Variovorax paradoxus EPS: one gene and its partners. The protein of the gene in region 2 interacts with the protein of the main gene of each other region in a pairwise test. Links are inferred from orthologs where the notes say so. Each region holds a gene or a part of one and is shown on either strand. Other genes may lie near its edges. The genes, in order: aceE, groL and grpE.

Region 1 (5,224 bases), 2.7 Mb from region 2 along the record:
CATCGCGCAGAACGCGGCGTTCACGTAGGTGATGCGGCCTTGCAGGTCGAGCACGCGCATGCCGGTCAGCATGGAGTTTTCCATTGCTCGGCGGAAATTCGTCTCGGCGACCAGGCGTTGCTGGGCCTGCAGCCGTCGGCGCGTGTGGCGCCAGGTGCCGATCAGCATCCAGCTCGTGAGCACGCTGAGCGCGCAGACCAGCCAGAAGAGGCCGTTGCCCACCACGCCCTGCGAGGTGCGGTAAGCCTGCGCACGCAGGATCAGCGCATTGCCGACGGGGGACACGGGCACCTCGTATTCGTTGGTGCGCTCCGACCAGGGCAGCAGCCGCGTGCCGCTGTCCTTCAGGTTGGTCGTGTTGCCGGCGATCACGTTGCCCTTGGCGTCGAGCAGCGAGACCGCGTAGCGCGCCTGCACTTCAGAAGGCATGCCGTAGCGCAGCAGCCCATCGACCGAGAACTCGCCGAGCACCACCCCCGCGAACAGGCCCTGATCGAAAAGAGGAATGTGCAACTGCAGCATCGCGGCCGGATCGCCGCCGGCCACGGGTTGCGAATACACCGGCTGGCGCAGTTCGCGCGCCAGGGCGTAGTTGCTTTCGATGTCGCCGGGCCGCAGCACGTCGCCGATCAGGTGCTGCTGCGCGGGATGCACGCTGGGCGCCGCATAGCCGGCCTTGAAGCGGCGGCGGTCGTCGATCCAGGTGATGGTCTGCAACTCGGGGAACTGGCTCACGAGCGATTCGGCGCGGCTCGTGAACTCGGTCGGGTCGATCTCGCGGTTGGACGCATCGCGCGCAATGCGCATCAACTGTTCCTGGCGCTCCAGCAACCGAAGGCGCATGCGCTGCTGGGCGTATTCGACGTCGCGGCGTACCGACTCCTGCTCGCGCTCGACTTCCTCGGTTCGCAGATACCAGAAAGCGGAAACGATGGCCGCGAGGAAAAGCAGCACTGCCGCCATCGGCGCGAGCATGGCGACCGCGTCCTGCAGGACCGGCGTTTGTCGACGCCACCAGCGGCGCCACCAGGAGAGCGGCGAGGCATTCACGGCACTGCGGGCAACCGCCAGCGGGGAGGAGAGGGGCATCCGGCGAGTTTAGGGGATTGCCCCTTGAGAGCTGACGGAAAAGCGCCAGTGCCATTGATCCGGTTGCGGTCGCGTTCGGCTTGGAAACTCACAAAAAATATCACAATAAGAAATCATCATGCGCCATTTGAAATAACGGGATTTCTATGCGAAACTCGCCCGCGTTTATTGCAGAGCGCACTAAATTACAGCCACAGCCCTAAAAGGAGAGACAAGCATGTCGGCAAATCCCGAGAACCTGTTCGGCTCGGCCGCAAACGATGCGGACGCCCAGGAGACCCGTGAATGGATGGATGCACTGTCCTCCGTCATCCAGAGCGAGGGTCCGGAGCGGGCCCACTTCCTTCTCGAGCAGCTGCTCGAACATGCCCGGCAGCACAGCATCGACAAGCCGTTCTCTGCCAACACCGCCTACGTCAACACCATCGAGCCCGATCAGGAAGAGCGTTGCCCCGGCAACCTCGAGATCGAGGAGCGCCTGCGCGCCTACATGCGTTGGAACGCGATGGCGATGGTGGTCAAGGCCAACCGTCACCATCCCCCTGAAGGCGGCGACCTCGGCGGCCACATCGGCTCCTTCGCCTCGCTGGCGAACATGTTCGGCGCCGGCTTCAACCACTTCTGGCACGCCGAGAGCGAAAACCACGGCGGCGACTGCCTCTACATCCAGGGCCACGTCTCCCCCGGCATTTACGCCCGCGCCTACCTTGAAGGCCGCCTGACCGAAGAGCAACTGCTCAACTTCCGCCAGGAAGTGGACGGCAAGGGTCTCTCCAGCTACCCGCATCCGAAGCTGATGCCCGAGTTCTGGCAGTTCCCCACGGTGTCGATGGGCCTCGGACCGCTGATGGCCATCTACCAGGCTCGTTTCCTCAAGTACCTGCATGCCCGCGGCATCGCCAACACCGAGAACCGCAAGGTCTGGGTGTTCTGCGGCGACGGCGAAATGGACGAAGTCGAATCGATGGGCGCCATCGGCCTCGCAGCGCGCGAAGGCCTGGACAACCTTGTCTTCGTCATCAACTGCAACCTGCAGCGCCTGGACGGCCCGGTGCGCGGCAACGGCAAGATCATCCAGGAACTGGAAGGCGAATTCCGCGGCTCGGGCTGGAACGTCATCAAGCTGATCTGGGGCAGCGGCTGGGACCAGTTGATAGCACGCGACAAGGAAGGGGCCCTCCGCAAGATCATGATGGAGACGAACGACGGCGACTACCAGTCGTTCAAGGCCAACGACGGTGCCTACGTACGCAAGCACTTCTTCGGCCGCGATCCGCGCACGCTGGAGATGGTCGCCAAGATGAGCGACGACGACATCTGGCAGCTGCGCCGCGGCGGCCACGACTCGCAGAAGGTCTACGCGGCCTTCGACGCGGCCGTCAAGCACAAGGGCCAGCCCACGGTGCTCCTGATCAAGACGGTCAAGGGCTTCGGGATGGGCAAGATCGGTGAGGGCAAGAACAACGTCCACCAGACCAAGAAGCTGAGCGACGAGGACATCATGGCCTTCCGCGACCGCTTCAACATCCCGATCCCGGACAGCCAGATCGCCGACCTGCCGTTCTACAAGCCGGCTGACGACACCCCGGAAATGAAGTACCTGCACGAGCGCCGCAAGGCCCTGGGCGGTTACCTGCCGCACCGCCGCACCAAGGCCGACGAGAGCTTCACGGTGCCCTCGCTCGAGACTTTCAAGTCGGTGATGGAACCCACGGCCGAAGGCCGTGAGATCTCGACGACGCAGGCCTACGTTCGCTTCCTCACGCAGCTCCTGCGCGACAAGGCGCTCGGTCCGCGCGTGGTGCCCATCCTGGTGGACGAAGCCCGCACCTTCGGCATGGAAGGGTTGTTCCGCCAGATCGGCATCTACAACCCCGCAGGCCAGCAGTACACCCCGGTCGATAAAGACCAGGTCATGTACTACAAGGAAGACAAGGCCGGCCAGATCCTGCAGGAAGGCATCAACGAGGCCGGCGGCATGTCCAGCTGGATCGCGGCGGCCACCTCGTACAGCACGAACAACCGCATCATGGTGCCGTTCTACGTGTACTACTCGATGTTCGGCTTCCAGCGCATCGGCGACCTGGCCTGGGCGGCCGGCGACATGCAGGCGCGCGGCTTCCTTCTGGGCGGCACCTCGGGGCGCACTACGCTCAACGGCGAAGGCCTGCAGCACGAAGACGGTCACAGCCACATCCTGGCCAACACCATCCCGAACTGCGTGAGCTACGACCCGACCTTCGCGCACGAAGTCGGCGTGATCCTGCACCATGGCTTGAAGCGCATGGTCGAGAAGCAGGACAACGTCTATTACTACCTGACGCTGCTGAACGAGAACTACGCGATGCCAGGCCTGCAGCCCGGCACCGAAGAGCAGATCATCAAGGGCATGTACCTGTCCAAGCAGGGGCCGGTGGTCAAGGCCGCCAAGGGCAGCAAGGAAGCGCCGACCGTGCAACTGCTCGGTAGCGGCACCATCCTGCGCGAGAGCTTCGCGGCGCAAGAGCTGCTCGAGAAGGACTGGGGCGTGTCGGCTTCCGTGTGGAGCTGCCCGAGCTTCAACGAGCTCACCCGCGACGGCCAGGACGCCGACCGCTGGAACCTGCTGCACCCCGACCAGACCCCGCGCGTGCCCTTCGTGGCCGAGCAACTCGCGCCCACGACCGGCCCGGTGGTCGCATCGACCGACTACATGAAGGCCTATGCGGAACAGATCCGCCCCTTCATTCCGAAGGGCCGCACCTACAAGGTGCTGGGCACCGACGGTTTCGGCCGCAGCGACTTCCGCAACAAGCTGCGCGAACACTTCGAGATCAATCGTCACTACATCGTGGTGGCCGCGCTCAAGGCGCTGAGCGAAGATGGCACCGTGCCGGTGGCCAAGGTGGTGGAAGCGATCAAGAAGTACGGCATCAATGTCGACAAGGTCAACCCGCTCTACGCTTGAACATCAACAACCAACGAACGAACGGCGCCTCGCGGCGGGAGACAACGATATGGCAGCAGTGGAAGTGAAGGTGCCGGACATCGGCGATTTCGATGAAGTCGCGGTGATCGAGGTGCTGGTGAAGGTGGGCGACACGGTCAAGGCCGAGCAGTCGCTCATCACGGTGGAATCGGACAAGGCGTCGATGGAGATTCCTTCTTCGACGGCCGGTGTGGTCAAGGAAATCAAGGTCGAGATCGGCGGCAAGGTGAAAGAGGGCTCGGTGGTGCTCGTGCTGGAGGCCGAAGGTGCCGCCGCCGCACCGGCCCCCGCGCCTGCAGCAGCTCCGGCTCCTGCGGCTGCCGCTCCGGCACCCGCAGCCACGGCGCCTGCACCGGCTGCCGCGCCCGCAGCAGCCTCCGGACCGGTCGAGATCAAGGTGCCGGACATCGGCGATTTCAAGGACGTCGCGGTCATCGAACTGCTGGTCAAGCCCGGCGACACGATCGCGGCCGACCAGTCGCTGATCACGGTGGAGTCGGACAAGGCCTCGATGGAGATTCCGTCGTCGGGTGCCGGCGTGCTGAAGGAGCTCAAGGTCAAGGTCGGCGACACGGTCAACATCGGTGACCTGATCGCGATCCTGGAAGGTTCGGCAGGTGCTGCCGCACCCGCGCCTGCGCAAGCTGCCGCAGCAGCCCCGGCCGCGGCAACCGCCAGCGCCCCCGCGCCGGCCGCTGCTTCGCCGGCGCCGGCCGCAAGCCCGGCAGCCGCCGCTGCACCGCACGATCCCACCACGGCGCCCAGCGCCAACCTGCCGCACGCTTCGCCGTCGGTACGCAAGTTCGCCCGCGAACTCGGCGTGCCGCTCGAAGAGGTCAAGGGCTCCGGTCCCAAGGGCCGCATCACGCAGGAAGACGTCCAGGGCTTCACCAAGGCCGTGATGAGCGGCCAGGCCAGCACCAAGGCCTCGGCGGCCAAGGCGCCGGCCGGTGGTGGCAGCGCGGATGGCGCGGCGCTGGGCCTCATTCCGTGGCCCAAGGTCGACTTCGCCAAGTTCGGCGCGGTCGAGCGCAAGGACCTATCGCGCATCAAGAAGCTCAGCGGCGCGAACCTGCACCGCAACTGGGTGATGATTCCGCACGTCACCAACAACGACGAAGCCGACATCACCGAGCTCGAGGCCTTCCGCGTCTCCACCAACAAGGA
Region 2 (4,787 bases):
GATCTGCGCGCACGCTTTCCGCTGCTCAACATCATCGTGAGCACGGGCAACACCGAGGGCTACGTACGGCGCGTGGAAGACAACACGCTCGATGCCGCAGTGGTCACGCTGCCGGTCAACTCGCGTGCGCTGTCGGTCACGCCGATCCTGCGCGACGACTTCGTCGCCATCTGCCGGCGCGGCAGCATCGACTGGCCCGCCGAGGTGACGGTGGCCGCGCTGCAATCGCTGCCGCTTGTGAAGTTCGTGTCCGAAGCCAGCGCGCGGGGCATCGTCGACGATTGGCTGCGGCGCGGCGGGCATGCTTCGCCGCCGGTCATGGAGTTCGACAGCGTCGAAGCCATCAAGGCCATGGTCGCGGCCGGGCTGGGTGTGGCGATCCTGCCGAAGATGGCGGTCACGGGCCAGGGGCACCACCCCGAACTCGACCTGCGCCCGCTCCACCCGCCGCTGCACCGCACCCTCGCGCTGGTTGCTCGCAACGACAAGCCAGTGAGCAAGGGCTTGCGGCAGGTCATCGACGCCATCGTGGCGGCGGGGCAGGCCTTCGAAGTCGCGGCAGTGGCGGCGGCTAGCGTGCGTCCAGCACCCTGAGCGTTTCCGCCAGTACCCGGGCACCGGCGGCCACCTGCTCCTTGCTCGCCCACTCTTCCTGGCAGTGGCTGCGCCCGTCGAGGCAGGGGATGAAGATCATCCCCATCGGGCCAGCGGCCGCGACGTGCATTGCGTCGTGACCGGCACCGCTGGGCAATGTCCGGTGCGGCAGTGCTAGGCGGTCCGCGGCCTGGGCGACGGCCCGCATCACGATGTCGTCGCACTGCGTGGGCGGCGTCTGCGTCAGGGGCGCGGCGCTGCAGCCGACCCGCAGCCGCCGGAAGTCGTCGCGGCACAACGCCATCGCGCGCTCGGGAAAGTCGTCGAGCACTGCCTGCGCGTTGCTGCGCACCTCGAGCACCATGTCGACCCGGCCGGGCACGGCGTTGGGCACGTTGGGGCTCATCGAGATCCGGCCGATCGTCGCCACCACGTAGTGCGGGCGGCCGTCCATGGCACTCGCCTCGCGGTGCACCGTATCGATCAGCCGCGCTGCGCCGACGAGGGCGTCGCGGCGGATGTCCATCGGGGTGGTGCCGGCGTGATCCGGTTGCCCGGTCACCGTGAACGCGACGCGGCGGATGCCCACGATGTCGGTGACCACCCCGATGGGCAGCCCTTCTCGCTCCAGCACCGGACCCTGCTCGATGTGCAGTTCCACGAAAGCAGCGATGCCGCCGGGCCCGCGGGCCGCTACGGCCAGGCCATCGGGTCGGGCGCCGATGCGTTGCATGGCCTCTGCGAGACCTTCGCCCGCCTCGTTGCGGGAGGCGAGCATGGCCGCGTCCAGCGTGCCGGCGAACGCGCGGCTTCCCACGCAGGAAATGCCGTAGTCGCTGGGTTCTTCGGACAGGAAATCGATCACTTCCAGCGGATGGCGCAGCAAGACGCCGCCCTCGTGGAGCGATTGCGCCGCCTCGAGCCCCGCGAGCACGCCCAGGATGCCGTCGAAACGGCCACCGCCCACCACGGTGTCGCAGTGCGAGCCGGTGACCAGCGGCGCCAGCCCGGGCTGGGTGCCCTCGCGGCGCCCGGTCAGATTGCCGGCGGCGTCGGTCCAGACGGTGAGCCCGGCTTGCTCGAACTGGCTGCGCAGCCAATCCCTTGCGCGGTCGAATTCCGGCGAAAAGGCTCGGCGCGTCCAGGGAACGTCGGGGCGGGTGAATGAGGCGAGGGTCTCCAGGCGCTGCCAGAGGCGATCGACCTGGATCGGAAGTGTTGGAGGCATCCCTGCATGGTGGGCCGCACGGCGTTTTTCATGAAGCGCGAACGGCTAATACGAACCATAAAGCGTACTTTCGTTGACTTCCAACAGCGTGCTTCGCGCTGCCGCGGCAATCCCCTGCCCTTGAAACGTCATCGATTGCCCTTATGATTAGCACTCGCTGATGATGAGTGCTAACAACCCTCGCTCCTCAGTCGATGGGTCGCCAACCTCCGGGTCCGGCGCCCGACCACCAACCCGTTTCTTATCCATATCCAGGAGATGCAATGAAACTTCGTCCTTTGGCCGATCGCGTGATCGTCAAGCGTATCGACAGCGAAACCAAGACCGCCTCCGGCATCGTCATCCCCGACGCAGCCGCCGAAAAGCCCGATCAGGGTGAAGTCCTGGCCGTCGGCCCGGGCAAGCGCAACGACAAGGGCGATCTGGCCGCACTGACCGTCAAGGTCGGCGACCGCGTCCTGTTCGGCAAGTACAGCGGCCAGACCGTCAAGGTCGATGGCGACGAACTGCTCGTGATGAAGGAAGACGACCTGTTCGCGGTTGTCGAAGCCAAGTGATTTGCGGGACAGACCAAGCCGACGCGAAGCGCGGATTGCTCTGTCCTCAACTGATTAGATTCAAATTCTGGAGTAAATAAACATGGCAGCAAAAGACGTAGTCTTCGGCGGAGAAGCCCGCGCACGCATGGTCGAGGGTGTCAACATCCTGGCCAACGCAGTCAAAGTGACCCTGGGCCCCAAGGGCCGCAACGTGGTGCTCGAGCGTTCGTTCGGCGCCCCCACCGTGACCAAGGACGGTGTGTCCGTGGCCAAGGAAATCGAACTCAAGGACAAGCTCCAGAACATGGGCGCCCAGCTCGTGAAGGAAGTGGCTTCCAAGACTTCGGACAACGCCGGTGACGGCACCACCACCGCGACCGTGCTGGCCCAAGCCATCGTTCGCGAAGGTTTCAAGCTGGTGGCTGCCGGCATGAACCCGATGGACCTGAAGCGCGGCATCGACAAGGCCGTGACGGCCCTGGTCGCCGAGCTGAAGAAGGCTTCCAAGCCCACCACCACCTCCAAGGAAATCGCGCAAGTCGGCTCCATCTCGGCCAACAGCGACGAAACCATCGGCAAGCTCATCGCTGACGCGATGGACAAGGTCGGCAAGGAAGGCGTGATCACTGTCGAAGACGGCAAGTCGCTGGACAGCGAACTCGACGTCGTCGAAGGCATGCAGTTCGACCGCGGCTACCTGTCGCCCTACTTCATCAACAACCCCGAGAAGCAATCGGCGCTGTTGGACAACCCCTTCGTGCTGCTGTTCGACAAGAAGATCAGCAACATCCGTGACCTGCTGCCGGTGCTGGAGCAAGTCGCCAAGGCTGGCCGTCCGCTGCTGATCATTGCCGAAGAAGTCGAAGGCGAAGCCCTGGCTACCTTGGTCGTGAACACGATCCGCGGCATCCTGAAGGTCGTGGCCGTCAAGGCACCTGGCTTCGGCGACCGCCGCAAGGCCATGCTGGAAGACATCGCCATCCTGACGGGCGGCAAGGTCATCGCTGAAGAAGTGGGCCTGACGCTCGAAAAGGTGACGCTGGCCGACCTGGGTCAAGCCAAGCGCATCGAAGTGGGCAAGGAAAACACGATCATCATCGACGGCGCCGGCGCTGCTGGTGACATCGAAGCCCGCGTGAAGCAAGTGCGCGTTCAGATCGAAGAAGCGACCAGCGACTACGACCGTGAAAAGCTGCAAGAGCGCGTGGCCAAGCTGGCCGGCGGCGTTGCAGTGATCAAGGTCGGCGCTGCCACCGAAGTCGAAATGAAGGAAAAGAAGGCTCGCGTCGAAGACGCCCTGCACGCAACCCGCGCTGCAGTGGAAGAAGGCGTTGTGGCTGGCGGCGGCGTGGCTCTGCTGCGTGCCAAGCAAGCCGTGGGCGACTCGGTCAAGGGCGACAACGCCGATCAAGAAGCTGGCATCAAGCTGGTGCTCAAGGCCATCGAAGCGCCCCTGCGCGAAATCGTGAACAACGCCGGCGGCGAAGCCTCGGTGGTGGTGAACGCTGTGTTGGCCGGCACCGGCAACTACGGCTTCAACGCTGCGAACGACACGTACGGCGACATGCTCGAGCTGGGCATCCTGGACCCGACGAAGGTCACCCGCACCGCACTGCAGAACGCCGCCTCGGTGTCCTCGCTGCTGCTGACGACCGAAGCCATGGTTGCTGACGCACCCAAGGACGAGTCCGGCGCCGGCGGCGGCATGCCCGACATGGGCGGCATGGGCGGCATGGGCGGCATGGGCATGTAATGCCCGGCTGAGCTCTGCTCACCAAAACGAAAGGGCCGTGCAAGCGGCCCTTTTTTTCGTCTGTTCAGACCTCAAGCTGTTCAGACACCGCAGACCGTTCGGGCTGAGCTTGTCGAAGCCTTACGCGAAGCTTCGACAGGATCAGCCCGAACGGTTTGGCGTATGTGCGAACGGTTTGAAGTTATCGAAACTGATCGCGCAGCGCCATGTACAGAACCTGGAAGCGCGCATGCCGCGTCTTGTGCCCATCGCCCCCTTCGGACGAAGGCGTCAGTTTCTGCTTGACCGGCGGCAGCGTGCACACCTCGGCCACGGCACCGCCATCGGCCAGCCACGCAAGCCGTGCCGCACCGAGCGCCCCGCCCGTTTCGCTGCCTGCATACAGCGTGAGCGGCACTTGGAAGATATCCGCCAGCAGTTGCCCCCACCAGATGCTCCGCGCACCGCCACCCACCAGCGCAACTTCGCGCAGCGGCATGTCGGCCGGCAGGCGCAGGGTGTCGAAGCCGTCGCGCAGGCCGAAGCTCACGCCTTCGACCACGGCATAGGCGATATCCGCCGGGCCGTGCGCATGCGTGAGGCCGAACAGCGCGCCCTGCGCATTCGGGTTGTTGTGCGGCGAGCGTTCGCCCGACAGGTACGGCAGAAACAGCGGGCAACGCGCCCGGTCCGC
Region 3 (4,773 bases), 730 kb from region 2 along the record:
CGTGCTGGGCCGGCTGATCGGGCAGAAGCTGGGCACCGTGCTGGGCACCAGCGTGATCATCGACAACAAGGGCGGCGCCGGCGGCAGCGTGGGCTCGGAAGTGGGCGCGCGCGCGGCGCCCGATGGCTTCACGCTGGTGGGCGGCACGATCAGTTCGCACGCGATCAACGTGAGCCTGTATCCCAAAATCGGCTACGACCCGCAGAAGTCGTTCGCGCCGGTGACGCTGATCGGCACCAACCCGGTGGTGCTGGTGGTGAACCAGGCGAGCCCCTACAAGACGCTGAAGGACGTGCTCGATGCGAGCAAGGCGAGGTCGGGCGGGCTCTCGTCGGCCTCGGCTGGCACCGGCACCTCGCAGCACCTGGCACTGGAGCTGCTGGCCTTCAAGTCGGGCGTGAAGTTCACGCACATTCCCTACAAGGGCAGCGGCCCGGCCATCCAGGACGTGATCGGCGGCCAGGTCGACATGATGTTCGACACGACCGTGGTGGCGGGCCCGCACATCCAGAGCGGCAAGCTGCGCGCGATTGCGGTCACTTCGGCCAAGCGCCTGGCCTCGATGCCCGACGTGCCGACGGTGGCCGAATCGGGCATCGCTGGGCTGAAGGATTTCGAAGTGGTGTCGTGGCAGGCGATCTTCGTGCCCGCCGGTACGCCGGCACCGGTCGTCGAGCGGCTGCACACGGAGATCCGCAAGATCCTCGCAACGCCCGAAATGCAGGACAAGCTCAAGGGCTTCGGCATGGAGCCAGCGGATCTCTCGACGGCGCAGATCGCGGCGTTCCAGAAGGCCGAGGTCGAGAAATGGGCCGGGGTGATCAAGGCTGCCGGCATCAAGGCGGAGTAAGTAGTTCGCCGCCGGCCGGCACCCACGCACAACCGAGGGAAGTTTCCTACGCTTCTTGGGGAGGGCGCTTTATAGAATGCCCCTCCGATCCGCATTCGAGGCTTCCCACAACGTGTCCGACCGCTCCGCAGTTCTGCCCCAATACCTGTTCCCCAAGCAGGCCCTGACCAATTTCGCCGGCTGGGTCGCGGGGAAGGAACGCGGTGCCGTCACGACGTGGATCATTCGCCGCTTCGTCGCCAAGTACGGTGTCGACATGGGCGAGGCGCTCGAGTCCGACATCGAGCACTACAAAAGCTTTAACCAGTTCTTCACGCGCGCGCTCAAGCCCGGCATGCGCCCGCTCGCGCAGGCCGACCTCGTCAGCCCCGTGGACGGCGCCATCAGCCAGTTCGGCGCGATCGAGGGCGACCAGATCTTCCAGGCCAAGGGCCACAACTACACGACCACCGCGCTGGTCGGCGGCGACGCCGCGCTGGCCGCGAAGTTCGCGCACGGCAGCTTCGCCACGCTCTATCTGAGCCCCAAGGACTACCACCGCATCCACATGCCGTGCGACGGGCGGCTCGTGCGCATGATCCACGTGCCCGGCGACCTGTTCTCGGTGAACCCGACCACCGCGCGCGGCGTGCCCGGCCTCTTTGCGCGCAACGAGCGCGTGGTGTGCGTCTTCGAATCGGCGCGCGGCCCCTTCGTGCTGGTGCTCGTGGGCGCCACCATCGTCGGCAGCATGGCCACCGTGTGGCACGGCGTGGTGAATCCGCCGCGCGTGGGCGAGTTGCGCGAGTGGCATTACAACGACCAGCAGATCGACATCAAGAAGGGCGACGAGATGGGCCGTTTCTTGCTCGGCTCCACCGTCGTCATGCTGTTCCCGGCGCCTGCATTGGCGTTCAACCCCGACTGGTCGCCCACCCGCGCGATCCGCTTGGGCGAAGCCATGGCCGACTACACGAATTTGTGAGGCTTTGTCTCACAGCCCGCATGCAGCATGCCCTTACAGCTATAAAACTAGTAGCATCCACATCGTTTGCGCTATAGTCGCCGGCCAGCGGGACGGTCCATAACCAATCACAAACAAGAGCGCGCGGCATCGGCCAGCCCCAGGCCAGCGGCCCGCCCAGCTTCGAGGAGATGATGTCGATGAGTACCAAGGAAAACGCAGCCGTCAGCCAGTTGCTCGCATTGCTCGAAGCCCGCTATGCGCTGCGTGTGCTCTGGGCCCTGCGCGACGGCCATGCCCAGACCTTTCGCCTGCTGCAGGACAGCGTGGGCGGCATCACTCCCAACACCCTGAACACCCGCATCAAGGAACTGCGCGAGGCCGGCATCGTGAGCCACGGCAGCGACGGTTATTGCCTCACCTTGAGCGGGCAGGACCTGCTCAAGCGGCTGTCCGACCTGCAGGCCTTTGCCGGCAAATGGCAGTTGGGGCAGCTCAAGAAGGCGGCCGCACCGGCTGCTCCCGCGGCCACTGCGCCAGCCGCTCCCGTTGCGCCTCCGGCCTCCTCGCCGCCTCCCCCGCCCCCCGCACCGCCCGCAGACACGACGAACTGAAGAGGCCGTCAGCCGGCATCGGTAAACTCCGCGCCTTCGATCCAATTCACCATTCATCGACGCAAGGAGCGTTTTCCCATGCCTACCACTCCCTCCGGCCTCCAGTACGAAGACACCGAAGTCGGCACCGGCGCCGAAGCCAAGGCTGGCCAGCACGTGCATGTGCACTACACCGGCTGGCTCTACAACGACGGCGTGCAAGGCGCCAAGTTCGATTCGAGCCGCGACCGCAACGACCCCTTCGCGTTCTCGCTGGGCGCAGGCCAGGTCATCAAGGGCTGGGACGAAGGCGTCGCCGGCATGAAGATCGGCGGCAAGCGCACGCTGATCATTCCCGCATCGCTGGGCTATGGCGCCCGCGGCGCCGGTGGCGTGATCCCCCCGAACGCCACGCTGAAGTTCGACGTCGAACTGCTCGACGCGCACTGATCGCTCACTGCCCACGTTGGCGAACAGGCCCGATTTCGGGCCTTTTTCATGCCTCCACGGCCCCTTTTTCCGCATTTTTTCGCTTGAAATGCCTCTGGCCAGCCCCAAGTGGCTGGCTATCGTTTGTTTTCCGGCGCACGCCGTTCTTTGAAAAATGTCTGACCCGCAACAATCCGCACAGAATTCACAAATGCTGCAAGGCGAGCCCAGTCCCGAAGAACTGGAGGCCGCGCAGGCCGCCAATGAAGCCGACGCTTTGGCCGCGGCGCAAGGCGAGCTGGCTGCGCTGCAAGCCAAGAACGCCGAATTGGCCGATCAATACCTGCGCGCCCAGGCCGACGTTCAAAACGCCCGCCGCCGCGCCGACGACGAAATCACCAAGGCCCGCAAATTCGCGGTCGAGGCCTTTGCCGAAAGCCTGCTCCCGGTCACCGACAGCCTGGAAGCCGGCCTCGCCATCAAGGACGCCACCCCCGAGCAGATCCGCGAAGGCGCCGAAGCCACGCTGCGCCAGTTGAAGAGCGCGCTCGAACGCAACAAGGTGATCGAAGTGGCGCCCGCCGCAGGCACCAGGTTCGATCCGCATCAGCACCAGGCCATCTCGGTGGTGCCCGCTCCCGAGCAGGAACCCAACACCGTGGTGAGCGTGCTCCAGAAGGGCTACACCATCAACGAGCGCGTGCTGCGCCCGGCGCTGGTCACGGTCAGCGCGCCGAAGTAAGTCGTCCGCACATCCGCACACACGATTCCCACAGGAAATCCCCGCTCCATCCCCTTGAATCGAGCCGGGTTATCCACAAGTTCATAACAACATTTTTTTCAGGCTTTCAGGAGTAAAGAACATGGCAAAGATCATCGGCATCGACCTCGGCACCACCAACTCGTGCGTGTCGATCATGGAAGGCAACACCACGCGTGTGATCGAGAACTCGGAAGGTGCCCGCACCACGCCGTCGATCGTCGCGTACCAGGAAGACGGTGAAGTGCTGGTCGGTGCCTCGGCCAAGCGCCAGGCGGTCACCAACCCCAAGAACACGCTGTACGCGATCAAGCGTTTGATCGGCCGCAAGTTCGAGGAAAAGGAAGTGCAGAAGGACATCGACCTGATGCCCTACACCATCGCCAAGGCCGACAACGGCGACGCATGGGTCGAAGTGCGCGGCAAGAAGATGGCGCCGCAGCAGGTCAGCGCCGACATCCTGCGCAAGATGAAGAAGACCGCCGAAGACTATCTCGGCGAAACCATCACCGAAGCCGTGATCACGGTGCCGGCGTACTTCAACGACGCACAGCGCCAAGCCACCAAGGATGCCGGCCGCATCGCGGGCCTGGACGTCAAGCGCATCATCAACGAGCCCACCGCTGCGGCCCTGGCCTTCGGCCTGGACAAGCAGGACAAGGCCGATCGCAAGATCGCCGTGTATGACCTGGGCGGCGGCACCTTCGACGTGTCGATCATCGAAATTGCAGACGTGGACGGCGAGAAGCAGTTCGAAGTGCTGTCGACCAATGGCGACACCTTCCTCGGCGGTGAAGACTTCGACCAGCGCATCATCGACTACATCATTGCCGAGTTCAAAAAGGAACAGGGCGTCGACCTGAGCAAGGACGTGCTGGCACTGCAGCGCCTGAAGGAAGCTGCTGAAAAGGCCAAGATCGAACTGTCGAACAGCGCGCAGACCGATATCAACCTGCCCTACATCACGGCCGATGCCTCGGGTCCGAAGCACCTGAACATCAAGCTCACCCGCGCCAAGCTGGAGAGCCTGGTCGACGAACTGGTCGAGCGCACCATCGCGCCCTGCCGCCTGGCCATCAAGGATGCCGGCATCAGCGTGAGCGACATCAACGACGTGATCCTGGTCGGCGGCATGACCCGCATGCCCAAGGTGCAGGAAAAGGTGAAGGCCTTCTTCGGCAAGGAACCGCGCAAGGAC

The links.
Region 1: the proteins of groL (region 2) and aceE interact in binary tests that used the Escherichia coli proteins (3 or more experiments, as listed by UniProt). The link is inferred for Variovorax paradoxus EPS from one-to-one orthologs.
Region 3: the proteins of groL (region 2) and grpE interact in binary tests that used the Escherichia coli proteins (3 or more experiments, as listed by UniProt). The link is inferred for Variovorax paradoxus EPS from one-to-one orthologs.

What each region holds. Positions count from the first base shown.
Region 1 is NC_014931.1:4,022,696-4,027,919, reverse strand. Bases 964-4,236 are described here. They hold aceE (pyruvate dehydrogenase (acetyl-transferring), homodimeric type), read left to right. Parts: upstream 964-1,306; coding sequence 1,307-4,036; downstream 4,037-4,236. Other genes in these bases: aceF (dihydrolipoyllysine-residue acetyltransferase), read left to right, coding at 4,086-4,236; VARPA_RS18620 (PAS domain S-box protein), read right to left, coding at 964-1,089. Outside these bases: more of VARPA_RS18620, read right to left, coding at 1-963; more of aceF, read left to right, coding at 4,237-5,224. UniProt on the Escherichia coli protein: Component of the pyruvate dehydrogenase (PDH) complex, that catalyzes the overall conversion of pyruvate to acetyl-CoA and CO(2).
Region 2 is NC_014931.1:1,350,779-1,355,565, reverse strand. The notes cover bases 1,952-4,787. They hold groL (chaperonin GroEL), read left to right. Parts: upstream 1,952-2,461; coding sequence 2,462-4,114; downstream 4,115-4,787. Other genes in these bases: xylB (xylulokinase), read right to left, coding at 4,296-4,787; VARPA_RS05990 (co-chaperone GroES), read left to right, coding at 2,086-2,379. In the rest of the region: VARPA_RS06000 (LysR family transcriptional regulator), read left to right, coding at 1-594; VARPA_RS05995 (Zn-dependent hydrolase), read right to left, coding at 572-1,822.
Region 3 is NC_014931.1:2,075,941-2,080,713, reverse strand. What follows is about bases 1,952-4,773. They hold grpE (nucleotide exchange factor GrpE), read left to right. Parts: upstream 1,952-2,990; coding sequence 2,991-3,557; downstream 3,558-4,773. Other genes in these bases: dnaK (molecular chaperone DnaK), read left to right, coding at 3,679-4,773; VARPA_RS09460 (FKBP-type peptidyl-prolyl cis-trans isomerase), read left to right, coding at 2,486-2,836; VARPA_RS09465 (winged helix-turn-helix transcriptional regulator), read left to right, coding at 1,994-2,407. Outside these bases: VARPA_RS09475 (Bug family tripartite tricarboxylate transporter substrate binding protein), read left to right, coding at 1-850; asd (archaetidylserine decarboxylase), read left to right, coding at 963-1,814. UniProt on the Escherichia coli protein: Participates actively in the response to hyperosmotic and heat shock by preventing the aggregation of stress-denatured proteins, in association with DnaK and GrpE. It is the nucleotide exchange factor for DnaK and may function as a thermosensor.